Regions from separate parts of the Kineococcus sp. NPDC059986 genome, predicted to be linked through region 3. Evidence: riboswitches for the same ligand, from Rfam matches in the RefSeq annotation. Region 3 holds a riboswitch; each other region holds the start of a gene.
What was found. Region 3 has a riboswitch for S-adenosylmethionine ahead of AB0637_RS06035 (ATP-binding cassette domain-containing protein). Riboswitches for the same ligand answer to the same signal wherever they lie in the genome.

Region 1: another riboswitch for S-adenosylmethionine. It lies ahead of AB0637_RS10055 (methylenetetrahydrofolate reductase); the one in region 3 lies ahead of AB0637_RS06035 (ATP-binding cassette domain-containing protein).
Region 2: another riboswitch for S-adenosylmethionine. It lies ahead of AB0637_RS10065 (ABC transporter substrate-binding protein); the one in region 3 lies ahead of AB0637_RS06035 (ATP-binding cassette domain-containing protein).
Region 4: another riboswitch for S-adenosylmethionine. It lies ahead of AB0637_RS10140 (LLM class flavin-dependent oxidoreductase); the one in region 3 lies ahead of AB0637_RS06035 (ATP-binding cassette domain-containing protein).

The regions. Positions count from the first base shown of each region.
Region 1 covers NZ_JBFBND010000010.1:93,290-96,487, reverse strand. Annotated here, with positions in the region: gene metE (5-methyltetrahydropteroyltriglutamate--homocysteine S-methyltransferase) at 1-896, opposite strand, end outside; gene AB0637_RS10055 (methylenetetrahydrofolate reductase) at 893-1,861, opposite strand; SAM riboswitch class I at 1,920-2,011, opposite strand; SAM riboswitch class IV at 2,151-2,264, shown strand; gene AB0637_RS10050 (aminotransferase class V-fold PLP-dependent enzyme) at 2,319-3,198, shown strand, end outside.
Region 2 covers NZ_JBFBND010000010.1:96,657-99,854, reverse strand. Annotated here, with positions in the region: gene AB0637_RS10065 (ABC transporter substrate-binding protein) at 1-1,463, opposite strand, end outside; SAM riboswitch class I at 1,705-1,797, opposite strand; gene metE (5-methyltetrahydropteroyltriglutamate--homocysteine S-methyltransferase) at 1,915-3,198, opposite strand, start outside.
Region 3 covers NZ_JBFBND010000005.1:59,378-62,575, reverse strand. Annotated here, with positions in the region: gene AB0637_RS06045 (MetQ/NlpA family ABC transporter substrate-binding protein) at 1-93, opposite strand, end outside; gene AB0637_RS06040 (methionine ABC transporter permease) at 83-841, opposite strand; gene AB0637_RS06035 (ATP-binding cassette domain-containing protein) at 838-1,854, opposite strand; SAM riboswitch class IV at 1,999-2,108, opposite strand; SAM riboswitch class I at 2,269-2,351, shown strand; gene sfnG (dimethylsulfone monooxygenase SfnG) at 2,362-3,198, shown strand, end outside.
Region 4 covers NZ_JBFBND010000010.1:112,910-116,107, forward strand. Annotated here, with positions in the region: gene AB0637_RS10135 (NtaA/DmoA family FMN-dependent monooxygenase) at 1-262, opposite strand, end outside; gene AB0637_RS10140 (LLM class flavin-dependent oxidoreductase) at 273-1,466, opposite strand; SAM riboswitch class IV at 1,511-1,624, opposite strand; gene AB0637_RS10145 (carbohydrate ABC transporter permease) at 1,775-2,662, opposite strand; gene AB0637_RS10150 (sugar ABC transporter permease) at 2,659-3,198, opposite strand, start outside.

The DNA of each region.
Region 1 (3,198 bases), on a different contig from region 3:
CCGGCCAGCGCGGAACCGTCCGCGGGCACGGAGCCCTTGACGAGGTCGAGCGCGATCCCCTCCACCGCGCTCAACGCCCCCAGGAACCCGTGCGCGTCCCCGTAGGGCGTGGCGACCAGCAGCCGCGGACGGGACGGGACCGCCGCGAGCCGCTCGTAGGTGGCGCGGACCAGCTCGTCGAGCCCGTCGACACCGGCCGTGGCGGAGTCGCTCACCAGCCCCGGTTCGTCGAGCTGGACCCAGGTCGCCCCCGCCGCGGCGTAGGCGGCGAGCAGCTGCTCGTAGGCACCCAGCAGGTCCTCGAGCCGCGACAGCGGGGAGAACCCGGCCGGGCTGTCGTCGGACGCCTTGGCCAGCAGCAGGAACGTGACCGGACCGACGAGGACGGGACGCGTGAGGAACCCGTCCGCGAGGGCCTCGGCGAACTCCCGGACGCCGCGGTCGTCGGCGAACCGGAACGCGGTGCCCGGGCCGATCTCGGGGACGAGGTAGTGGTAGTTCGTGTCGAACCACTTCGTCATCTCCAGCGGGGCCAGCGCGCCGCGCCCCCGGGCGATCGTCGAGTAGGCCTGCAGGTCCACCCGTCCGTCGGCCGCGACGAGGTCGGCGAACCGTTCCGGAACAGCACCCACGGCGACGGCCGTGTCGAGGACCTGGTCGTAGGCGGAGAACGAGGACGGGATGGAGGCGTCGTGGGCGGGCAGGCCCAGCGCGTTCAGCCGCCGGACCGTCGCCGCCCGCACGGCCGCCAGGGCCGTCTCCGTCGCGGCGAGGTCGGCACGCCCGGCCCACAGGGCCTCCAGCGCCCTCTTCGTCTCGCGGTCGGGGCCGATGCGGGGGTAGCCGAGGACGGTCGCGGTCCACGCCGGCTGGTCGGTGGTCGGGTGCTGGCTCATCGGAGGGCTCCTCCTACCGCGCGGACGCGGCGTTCGGCGGGACGGGTCGTGGTCGTGTGGTCGCGCAGGTGGTCGCGCAGGTCGTCGAGCAGGTCGAGGACGGGCTCGACCGCGTTGAAGGTGTAGAGGTGCAGGCCGGGTGCGCCGACGGCGAGCAGGTCGCGGGCGAGCCCGGAGGTGAACGCCGTGGCCGCTCGGCGACGGACGCGTTCGTCGCCGGAGTCCAGGGCCGCGAGCAGTTCCCGCGGTGCGGGGACACCGGTCAGCTCGCCGATCCGTTCGAGCCGGCGCAGTTCGTGGGTCACCGCCAGCCCGGGCAGCAGGGGCATCGTGATCCCCGCGGCCCGGGCCCGGGAGAGGAACGTCCCGTACTCCCGGGCGGACCAGCCGACCTGGCAGACGGCGAACTGCGCGCCGGCGTCCTGCTTGGCGCGCAGGACCGCGAGTTCGTGCTCGTCGCGGTCCCGCGGGAAGGCCGCGACGGCGAGGCTGAGCGGGGGGACGTCGACGGGGAGACGCCCACCCCGCAGCGCGAGGCGCCGCCGGTCGGCGACCTGGAGGAGTTCGACGAGGTCGCGGGCCGTCGCGACGCCGTCGGGGTGGGGGGTGAACTCCCCCGCCCCGCACGGCGGGTCCCCGCGCAGGGCGAGGACGTTCCGGACGCCGGCGTCGAAGAACTCGCACGCCAGGTCGACGACCTCGCGGCGGGAGGAACCCACGCACGTCAGGTGCGCCATGGCGGGCACCGCCGTGGAACTCAGGACGTGGGCCAGCAGGTCACGGCTCGGACCCCGGGTGGCACCGGCCGCCCCGAAGGTCACCGAGACGAAGTCCGGTCCGGTGGCCAGGAGGTCGGACAGTCTGCGCCACAGCGCATCCCGCCCGTCCGCCGTCCTCGGCGGGAAGAGTTCGAAACTGAGCGTCGGCCGCCCCGCCGCACCGGCGACGAGGGGGGCGAGCGTCATCGCGCCGGTCCCGCACAGGGTCGCGGGGTCGGTTCGACATCGGTGTTGCGCATCACGGGCTCCATCGGCCTGGCGTTAGCACCCTCGCCCGGGCTCGGGGGGTTGCTGCGGCGTCGTCGAGCCAGGACTCTCGGCCGCTCTGGATGGTGTGCTCCGACCATAGAGGCACTTCGCTCGGCTCCACAAGTGGTCCGGGAACGACCACCCGGGCGGCGCAGGACGGGCTCAAGGAAGGCCGCCGACACACCGATGTTGATCGTTCGGGATCCTCGTGGCAGGCTCCTGCACAGGTCATGAGCGCCAGCGACAAGCCCCGGCTCGCTGGCCGGCAACCCTCCTCCGCGGTGGGGTGCCCCGGGTGACGACCTGGCCGGTTCCGTGGTGGAGCCGGCAAGCGCGGACCTCGCCGGGCGACCCGGTTCTCCCGGCAGGGTCCCCCTCTCCCAGGAGTTCCTGCGTGAGCACCAGCACCCTCTCCCCCTTCCGACCCTCCTGTCGCCGCCCCGGTCCGGTCGACCCGCTGCTCCCCGTCGTCGGCGCCGACACCCCGGTCCCCCTCGCCACCGGCGGCACCTCGACCTACGTGAACCTCGACAACGCGGCGAGCGCCCCGGCGTTGCGCGCCGTCGCCGACCGGGTCGCCCAGGTGCTGCCGCACTACGCGAGCGTGCACCGCGGCGCCGGGTACCTGTCCCGCGTCTCGACCGCCCTCTTCGAGCAGGCCCGCGCCGAGGTCGGCCGGTTCGTGGGCGCCCGCCCCGACGACGTCGTCGTCCTCACGAGGAGCACCACCGACGCCCTCGACCTGCTGGCCAAGGCCGTCCCCGCGGGGACCCGGGTGCTGGTCGCCGACGTCGAGCACCACGCCAACCTGCTGTCCTGGCAGCGGTCGGCGCGGACCACGGTCGTGCGCGGCGGGGCCGACGCGGAGGAGACGGCGGACCTGCTGGCGGCCGAACTCGCGACCGGCCGCTACGGGCTGCTGGCCGTCACGGGGGCCTCCAACGTCACGGGGGAGGTCCTGCCGCTGCGGCGGCTGGCGCGGGCGGCCCGCGACGCCGGAGCCCGCACCGCGGTGGACGGCGCGCAGCTCGTGCCGCACCGGCGGGTGGACCTGGCGCGCGACGGGATCGACTACCTGGCCCTGTCCGGCCACAAGCTGTACGCGCCCTTCGGCAGCGGGGCCCTCGTCGGTCGCCGGGACTGGCTGGACGCGGCCGACCCCTACCTGGCCGGCGGGGGCGCGACGCTGGACGTGAGCGCGGACGGGGTGGCGTGGGCGGACGGCCCCGACCGGCACGAGGCGGGTTCACCCAACGTGGTCGGCGCGGTCGCCC
Region 2 (3,198 bases), on a different contig from region 3:
GACAGCTCGATGAGCGGGATCGAGTGCGCCTCCTCGACGAGGAGCTGCGAGGCCTGCGCCACGAGCTGGGCCCGCGCCGCGGGGTCCGTCGTCGCGGCCTGCTGCGTGAGCAGGTCGTCGACCTGGCTGTGCGCCCGGTGGTTCACGTTGCGGGTCTCGGTCGAGAAGATCGTCCGCAGCACGTCCGGGTCGGACCGGGTCAGGTTGTAGAACAGGACGTCGTAGTCGCCGGAGTTCTGCAGGGCCGTGGTCTCGGCGGTGGTGCCCTGCTTGAGCTGCAGGTCGATGCCGACTGCGCGTTCCTGCTGCTGGACGAGCTCCAGCACGGCGGTCGTGGGCTGCCAGAACGTCACGGTGACGGTGAGCTCCTTGCCGTCCTTGGCCCGGATCCCGTCCGCGCCCTTGACCCAGCCGGCCTCGTCGAGCAACCGGTTGGCCCCCGCCACGTCGAGCGCGAGGTCGGCGGAGTCGTCGGGGGCCGAGGGGGTGGAGGCCGACAAGGCCGACGTCACGGCGACGTCACCGGGGTTGAGGATGCTGGCGAGGGTCGTGCGGTCGACGGCTTTCGAGAACGCCTGCCGGACCCTCTCGTCGGAGAAGACCGGGCGCGACTCGTTGGGGAAGAAGTTGTACGGGATGCCCGGGTTCGCGCGACGCTGGGTCCAGAACCCGTTGCCGTCGAACTGCGGCAGGTCCTGCGATGCGATGCCGGTCGTCGCGTCGATCTGCTGCGACTGCAGCGATCCCGTGCGCACGCTGGCCTCGGGGACGACCTCGTAGGTGATGGTGTCGAGGTAGGCCTCCCCCTGGTGCTTGGCCCCGGTCGGCGCCCAGTCGTACCCGGCCCGCCTCTCCAGCACGGTCTTCGAACCGTTGGCGTAGCTGCCGACGGTGAACGGGCCGGACCCGACGAGCGTCGTTCCTTCGCACCGGGTCGCCGGGTCCGCCGAGGTCGTCGGCACCGACAGCAGGCCGAGGCTCATCGTGGAGGTGGCCTGGAGGAACTGCGCGCTGGGCTGGGCGAACGTCACGACCGCTGTTCGCACGTCCGGCGCCTGCGTCCCCGTGTAGCCCTGCAGGTAGGTCGAGCCGAGGGACGCCTTGGCCCCCAGGGCGACGATCCCGTCGAGGTTGGCCTTCACCGCGGCCGCGTCGACGGGGCTGCCGTCGGAGAACGTCGCCCCGTCCCGCAGGTGGAAGGTGAAGGTCCTCGCGTCGGGACTGACCTCCCAGCTCTGCGCCAGCCAGGGCTGGATCCTCCCGTCGAGGTCCTGCACCGTGAGGGAGTCCACGAGCTGGCGCCCGATGTTCAGGGCGTCGTTGTTGCCGACCTGCTGGGGATCGATGCACCCGGAGTCGACGGAGATCGCGAACTTCAGGTTCCCCCCGCGGACGGGGGTGCCACCCTCGGCGTCCCCGGCCCGGCTGGTCCCGCCGCTGCACGCGGTGAGGGCGGTCAGCACGACGAGGCCGGCGGCGGACAGAGTTCTGGGAAGAGTCGTTCTGGGTAGGGACGTACTGCTGCGCAAGAGGTCTCCTGAGGAGTGGGTGGGGCGCACCGGCACGACGGCGGGTGCGGGACCGGCGAGGGCCGGCCGGGGAACTGCGGAGGAGATCGGTCAGCGACAGCTGGTGGCGCCCGTGCGGCAGAGGTCCACGACGCGCCTGAGGATGGCGACGTGCGACGTCCGTTCCACGAGAACCCCTCCATCGTTCCTGGCGGAAGCACCCGCGCCCGTGTCCGGGGGGTTGCTGCGGCGTCGCGGAGCCAGGTCTCTCAGCCGCTCTGGATGGTTGCACCAGGAACTCTACGGGGAACCGTGCCGGAACTCAACCGAGCGCGCGGCAACGGGTCCGGGAACGACGGAACCCCTCCGCCCGGATGGACGGAGGGGTTCGGTCGGACGGTGCGGATCAGCCCGCGACGGGGCTCGCCACCGGCAGTTCGGACCGCACGGTGCGCGCCGCCTCGACGAGGTTCCGGAGCGACTCCGTCGTCTCGGCGTACCCGCGCGTCTTGAGCCCGCAGTCGGGGTTCACCCAGACCTGGCGCGCGGGGACGGACGCGACGGCCGCCCGCAGCAGGCCGACGACCTCCTCGACGGAGGGGACCCGCGGGGAGTGGATGTCGTAGACGCCGGGACCGATGCCGCGGGCGAAACCCGCCCGGGCGATGTCCTCGAGCACCTCCATCCGCGATCGTGCCGCCTCGATGCTCGTGACGTCCGCGTCGAGGCCGTCGATGGCGTCGATGACCTCGCCGAACTCCGAGTAGCACAGGTGGGTGTGCACCTGCGTGGTGTCGACCGCCCCCGCGGTGGCGAGCCGGAAGGAGGCGACGGACCAGTCCAGGTACGCGGGCTGGTCGGCCGCGGCCAGGGGCAGCAGTTCACGCAGCGCGGGTTCGTCGACCTGGACGATCCCGATGCCGGCCGCCTCGAGGTCGGCGACCTCGTCGCGCAGCGCCAGGGCGACCTGCTTCGCGGTGTCCCCCAGCGGCTGGTCGTCCCGGACGAACGACCAGGCCAGGATCGTCACCGGACCGGTCAGCATCCCCTTGACGGGTTTGGCCGTGCGCCCGGCGGTGTACGTGCTCCACGGCACCGTGATGGGCGCAGGACGGGTCACGTCGCCCCACAGGATCGGCGGTCGCACCCCGCGCGAACCGTACGACTGCACCCAGCCGTGCTCGGTGACGGCGAACCCGTCGAGCTGCTCGGCGAAGTACTGGACCATGTCGTTGCGCTCGGGTTCGCCGTGCACGACGACGTCGAGCCCCAGCTCCTCCTGCAGCTGCACCACGCGGTCGATCTCGGCGCGCAGGAACTCCTCGTAGGCCTCCTGACCGAGTTCGCCGCGGCTCCAGGCCGCCCGCGCCCGCCGGATCTCCGGCGTCTGCGGGAACGAGCCGATGGTGGTCGTCGGCAGCAGGGGCAGCCCGAGCGCCACCTCCTGCGCCGCACGGCGGACGGCGTAGTCGCTGCGGCGGAACGCCTCCGGGGTCAGCCTCGCGAGTCGTTCCCGCACGTCGGGCCGCACGACTCCGGGCGCGCCGAGCCGGTCGGCGCGGGCCGCGGCCGACGCCGCCAGCCCCTGCGCGACTCCTGCGGCCGCGGGGTCGGCGAGCGCCCGGCCCAGCAGCACCACCTCGGCGACCTTCTGGTCGGCGAACGCCAGCCAGCTGCGCAGTCGTTCCGG
Region 3 (3,198 bases):
GACCGCCCCGCCGGCGACGAACGGCCAGCGCCGCCGCTTGCGGATCTCGAAGCCGTGGTCGTCGGTGCTGGGTTCGCGGATCTCAGTGGACAAGGGTCTTCTCCAGGTTCTGGGTGGGGTTCGAGCGGGGGTTCGCGGAGGAGTTCGAGCGGGGGTTCGTGCGGGAGGAGCGGCGGCGGGTGCGGGGGTCCGCGGCCCGGGCCAGGGCGTCCCCGGTGAGCTGCACGAGGGCGACCAGCGCGACGAGGACGACGATGGTCGCGATCATCACGGCGTGGTCGAAGCGCTGGTACCCGTAGGTGACCGCGACGTAGCCGATGCCCCCGGCGCCGATGGTTCCCGCGATGGCCGAGTACTCGATCATCGCGATGGTGTTGATGGTCAGCCCGCCGATGATCGACGGGGTCGCCTCGGCCAGCTGGACGGTCGTGATGACCTGCAGCGGAGAGGCTCCCGACGCCTGCGCGACGGCGACCAGGTTCGGCGGCACCGAGCGCAGCGAGTTCTCCACGATCCGGGCGAAGAACGCCGTGCCCGCCAGCACCATGGGGACGACGGCCGCGCGGATGCCGATGTTCGTCCCCGTGACGAACCGGGTGAACGGCACGAGGGCGGCCATGAGCACGAGGAACGGCAGCGACCGGCCCGTGCTGACGACCCACGACAGGACGGTGTGGGCGACCCGGTGCTCCAGCAGCCCGCCCGGCGCGAGGTTGTGCACGAGGACGCCGATCGGGACGCCGAGCAGCACGACGATCGTCATGACGATGCCCACCATGAGCAGGGTGTCGACGAGCGCGGGCGCGATGAGGGCGGGGATCTGGTCGAGCGGGGTGTTCACACGAGGTCCAGTTCTCGGGGGGAGGGCACCGTCGACGGCGAGGTCTGCGCGTGCAGGCCCCGGCGGTCGAGGGCGGCGGTGAGCAGGGTGGGGTCGAGCGCCGCGGGGACGCCGAGGGTCGCGTGCCCGACGGTGCGTCCCGCGACGGTCCCGACCGAGGCCCCGAGCAGGGCCAGGTCGTGGCCGAGTTCCCGGGACGCGGCGCTGAGCCAGTCGGCCGGGACGTCGTCGCCGCGGTAGTGCACCTCCCAGACGACGAGCCCGCCCGCGTCGCCGACACCGCGGCGGGGGAGCAGGGCCGCCCCCACGGGGGAGGCCGGGTCGCGCAGGACGTCCAGCAGCGGGGCGGCCTCGACGATGCGTCCGTGCTCGAGCCGGGCGACGGCGTCCGCGACGTCGACGACGGTGTCCATCTCGTGGGTGATGAAGAGGATCGCCAGGCCCAGGTCGTCGCGCAGCTCCCGCAGCAGGCCGGTGATCGAGGCCGTCGCCTGCGGGTCCAGTCCCGAGGTCGCCTCGTCGGACAGCAGGACCCCCGGCCGCAGGGCGAGCGCCCGCGCGATGCCGACCCGCTGGCGCTGGCCGCCGGACAGTTCGTGCGGGTAGCGGTCGGCCAGACCCGCCAGCCCGACCCGGTCCAGCAGTTCGGCGACGCGACGCGTGCGGTCCCGCGGCACGACACCGAGGTAGCGCAGCGGGAGTTCGACGTTCTGCGCGGCGGTGCGGCGGGTCTGCAACCCGTCGGACTGGAAGATCGTGCCGATGCGGCGCCGCGCCTCCCGCAGTCGGCCCGCGCCCAGCTGGGTGAGGTCCTGGCCGCTGACCACGACGGACCCCGACGTGGGCCGGGTCAGCAGCGTCACGCACTGTGCGAGCGTGCTCTTGCCGGCGCCGCTCGGACCGACGACGGCGGTGATGCTGCCGGCGGGGACCGTGAGGTCGAGGCGGTCCAGGACCGTGGTGGTGTGCGGGGCTTCCCCGTAGGTCTTGGTGAGGTGGCGCAGTTCGATCACGACGGCTCCTGGGCGAGGGTCCCGGGCGGGGTCCGGGCAGGGGTGGTCGCGGGCCCGGCGGGGCGCCGGGTCCGGAGACGGGACAGAGCAGCAGAGGGGTGCGCTCAGCGGGAGCGGGGACAGGCCTTCGACACGGGTGCTCCTGGTTCGTCCTTGCCCGCAACTCCTGCGGACCTGGTCCTCACCCGGAGCACCCCGTGACGAATCAGGGTTGCCGGCCAGCGAGCCGGGGCTTGACGCTGGCGCTCATGACCTGCTTCGGACTGTGACAGCCGTCCGCCGACGTCGTCAAGCGGTTCCGGAGGATCGGCCCTCGGAAAGGGTTGTCCCACATCCGCTGGGCCGCAACGGACAGAGGCGCGGTCCCGGAAGTTCGGGGCGCTGAACGGCGCGACGACGGGGTACGCTTCGACGAACCCATCCAGAGCGGCTGAGAGACCTGGCTCGACGACGCCGCAGCAACCCCACGGGGGTGCTACCGCCAGGACCGATGGAGGACGCGCCGCGATGCCCCTGCACGAACCCCTGAAGTTCGCCTACTGGGTCCCCAACGTCTCCGGGGGCCTCGTCGTCTCGACGATCGAGCAGCGCACCAGCCACGACCCCGCCTACAACGTCGAGGTGGCCAAGGCGGCCGAGCGCGTCGGGTTCGAGTACGCCCTGACCCAGGTGCGCTACCTCGCCTCCTACGGTGCGGACGCCCAGCACGAGTCCACCTCGTTCTCCCTGGCCCTCCTGCTCGCGACCGAGCGGCTCAAGGTCATCGCCGCGGTCCACCCGTTCTTCTGGCACCCCGGTGTGCTCGCCAAGTTCGCCGCGACCGCGCAGGAACTGACCCAGAACCGCCTCGCGCTGAACATCGTGTCCGGCTGGTTCAAGAACGAGGCGACACAGCTCGGCGTCACCTGGCACGAGCACGACGACCGCTACAAGCAGTCCGAGGAGTTCATCGAGCTCCTGCGCGGTGTCTGGACCGAGGACGGCTACAGCCAGTCGGGTGACTTCTTCAACGCCACCGACATCACCTTCCGCCCGCAGCCGAAGGTCGCGCCCGAGCTGTTCCAGGGCGGCAACTCCACCGCCGCGCAGGCCATGGCCGGCCGCGTCAGCGACTGGTACTTCATGAACGGCAAGAGCCTCGCCGCGGCGGCCCAGGGCGTGCGCGAGGTCAGCGCGCAGGCCGCGGCCAACGGCCGTTCCCTCCGCTTCGGGGTCAACGGCTTCGCCGTCGTCCGCGACACCCACGAGGAGGCCGAGGCGGTCCTCGAGGAGATCATCGCCAAGGCCGACCGCACCAAGGTCGAGGGCTTCGGCGAGGCGGTGAAGGAGGCCGGCAGCTCGTCG
Region 4 (3,198 bases), on a different contig from region 3:
CGGCGAGCACCGTGAAGGTGTCGGGCCGGCCCACGACGTCGTTCTCGTAGATCTCACCCGCGTGCTCGCGCAACCGCAGGCCCTCGGCGAGGAAGAACAGGTCGAAGAAGCCCCGCTCGGCGGTGCGGGCCAGATGGGCGAAGCTCTGGACGTCGATCTGGCTGCCCGCGGCCGGATCCTGCCAGACGGTGTGGTGGTTGACGCCGGGCAGGTGGGCGCCGAGGACGATCTGCTTGCGGGGCTTGCCGTCGGGGATGCTCACGGGTTCCTCCTCAGATTGCGGCGTAGCGGTTGGCGGGCCTGGCCAGCCCGAGGTGGTCGCGCAGGGTGGCCCCGGTGTAGCCCCGGCGGAACGCCCCTGCGGACTGCAGCAGCGGCACGACCTCGTCGACGAGGGCGGGCAGGTCCGTGGCGTTCACCGCCGGACGGAACCGGAAGCCCTCGATGCTCGCCTCGCGCCACAGGAGCAGGCGCTCGACCAGGCCTGCGGCGGAGTCGGCGACGACGAGCGCGTCGGAAACGAACGCCTCGCCGTCCACGGTGTCGAGCCGGTCGAGGCGGTTGCGAGCCGACGCGGCGTCGGAGCCGAGGGCCACCACGAGGTCGGCGTGGACCTGCAGAGGTGGTCCCACCCGGCCGACGGCGGTCTCCGCGGCGCGCACCTCGGCGACGATCTGGCGGGCGTCATCCGTGTCGTGCGGCGTCACGAAGACGACGTCCGCGCTCACGGCGGCGAACTCGTAGGCGGTCCGGGCGTGCGCCAGCGCGGTGACGACGGGTTGGCCCTGCGGCGGCCGGGGGGTGATCGAGGGCCCGAGGACCGAGAACCAGGGGGTCTGCACCGCGACGCGGTGCAGCTGCGTACGGTCGACGAACCGTCCCGAGGCGGTGTCACGGACGACCGCGTCGTCCTCCCAGGAGTCCCAGAGCGCCCGGACGGTGTCGACGACCGCACGGCCCTCGGCGAAGAGGTCCTCCACCGCCGCGGCGACCTCGGGGTCCGACAAGGTCTCGCGGGAGACCGTGGGGACCGCACGCCGTCCGAAGAGCTCGGCCTCGTGGGCGCGGGCCGAGACCTGGGCCCGCCAGCCACCGCGTCCGGAACTGACGTGGTCGAGCGTCGCGAGCGCCTTGGAGACGTGGAACGGTTCGGTGTGGGTCGTCGTGACGGTGGGGACCAGCCCGATGCTGGTCGTCACCAGAGCCAGCCGGGCCGCGACGAGCAGCGCGTCCAGGCGACCGGCGACGCGGTCGGTGCGGTCGTCGGACGGCCCGAAGTGGCTGCCCTGGAGTCCGAGGGCGTCCTCGATGGTGACGAGGTCGAACAGCCCCCGTTCGGCCTCGCGGACGGTGTCGCGCCAGAACGCGGCGGTGAACAGCTCGTCGGCGCGGGCGCCGGGTTCGCGCCAGGACGCGGGGTGCCAGCCCGTGGACTCCAGGGCCACGGAGAGGTGGAGTTCGGACACGGTTCTCCTCCTGCTGTCATGACGACACGCAGGCGTCCGGCGGGTCATCGCGCTTGCCGTTCCCGTTGCGGGAACGGCCAGGTCGTCACCCGGGGCACCCCACCGCGGAGGAGGGTTGCCGGCCAGCGAGCCGGGGCTTGTCGCTGACGCTCTTGACCTGGGGAGAGACTGCCACGCACGACCACCCGGAATCAAGGACCGGGCCGCGGTGCTCTCGGGGGGCCACCGACCGCTCGTCCGCGACGTCGGCGGGCCCCGACCGCACCGCGGTCGGGGCCCGGGGAACTGTCAGCGAGGCTCGGCGGGTCTCAGCCGCCGCCCATGCCGGTCTCGGCGACCCCGCGCACCAGCCAGCGCTGCAGGACGAGGAACACGAACAGCACCGGCAGGAGCGAGAGGAGGGCGGCCGCGAACAGGCCTGAGTAGTCGAACGTCTGGGCCGTGAGGAACGAGGACAGGTACACCTGGACGGTCACCGCGCCCGATCCGCCGCCGGCGACGACGAGGGGCCACAGGAAGGCGTTCCACGACCCGACGAACCCGAGCACGGTGAGCGCCGAGGCGAAGGCCAGCGTGTTGGGGACGACGATGCGCCGGAACACCCCGAAGTACCCCAGGCCGTCCAGTCGCCCGGCCTCCTCGAGCTCCTTGGGGAAGTTGAGGAAGAACTGCCGGAACAGGAACACGTTGAACGCGCTGAACAGGCCCGGGATGATGAGCCCGCGCAGCGAGTCCACCCAGCCGAGGCGCGCCACGATGAGGAAGTTCGGCAGGAACGTGGTGGCGGCGGGGATGAGCAGCACCACGATGGTCGCCGAGAACAGCGGCTTCGCCGCCCGGTTGGGGATGCGGGCCATGGCGTAGCCGGCCATCGCCGCCAGGACGATCTGCCCGCCCGTCAGGACGACGGCCATGACGGCCGTGTTGAGCATCGCCCGCGGGAACGTCGGGTCCTGCAGGACGCGGGAGAACGACGACCAGTCCGGGTCCGAGGGCCACAGCACGAAGGTGCGGCTCGCGACGTCGGCGGCGGGGGAGACGGCCGTCTTGACCATGATGTAGAAGGGCAGCAGGAACAGCAGCGCCACGAGGGTGACGGCGAGGTACCGGGCGACGTTCACGCCCGCACGGGCGGCCTGGCGCCGTCCGGCCCCTGCAGCCCGCGGGACCGACCGGGTCAGTTGCGCGGTGCTCATGCTCGAACCCCTCCTCGACGGCGCCGGGGCGCCTTGGTGCGGTCCTCCGCGGCGCCGAAGCCGAAGAAGCGCGTCTGCAGCAGTGCCACCACGACCATGATCGCGGTGAGGATGAGCGCCCCCGCCGAACCGAGCCCGAAGTCGCGCTGGGAGCCGAGGGCCACGTTGTAGAGGTAGACCAGCGGCGGCCGCGTCGAGGGGTTGGTCGGGACGAGGTTGATGAACTCGTCGAAGGCCTGGAAGGCCGCCACGAGCAGGAGCAGCAGCACGGCCGCGACCGTGGGTCGCAGCTGCGGCCACGTGATGTACCGGAACCGGCGGAACCCGGCGGAGACGCCGTCCAGCATCGCCGCCTCGTACAGGACCGGCGGGATGCGCTGCAGCCCGGCGAGGAACAGCACCATGTAGAACCCGACCTGCAGCCACAGGCGGACGCTGACGAGCACGATCCACCAGAAGGGCGAACTGCCCAGCCAGGAGATCGAGGAGATCCCGACCGCGCCCAGGACGCTGTTGGCGACCCCCGAGGGCAGGCC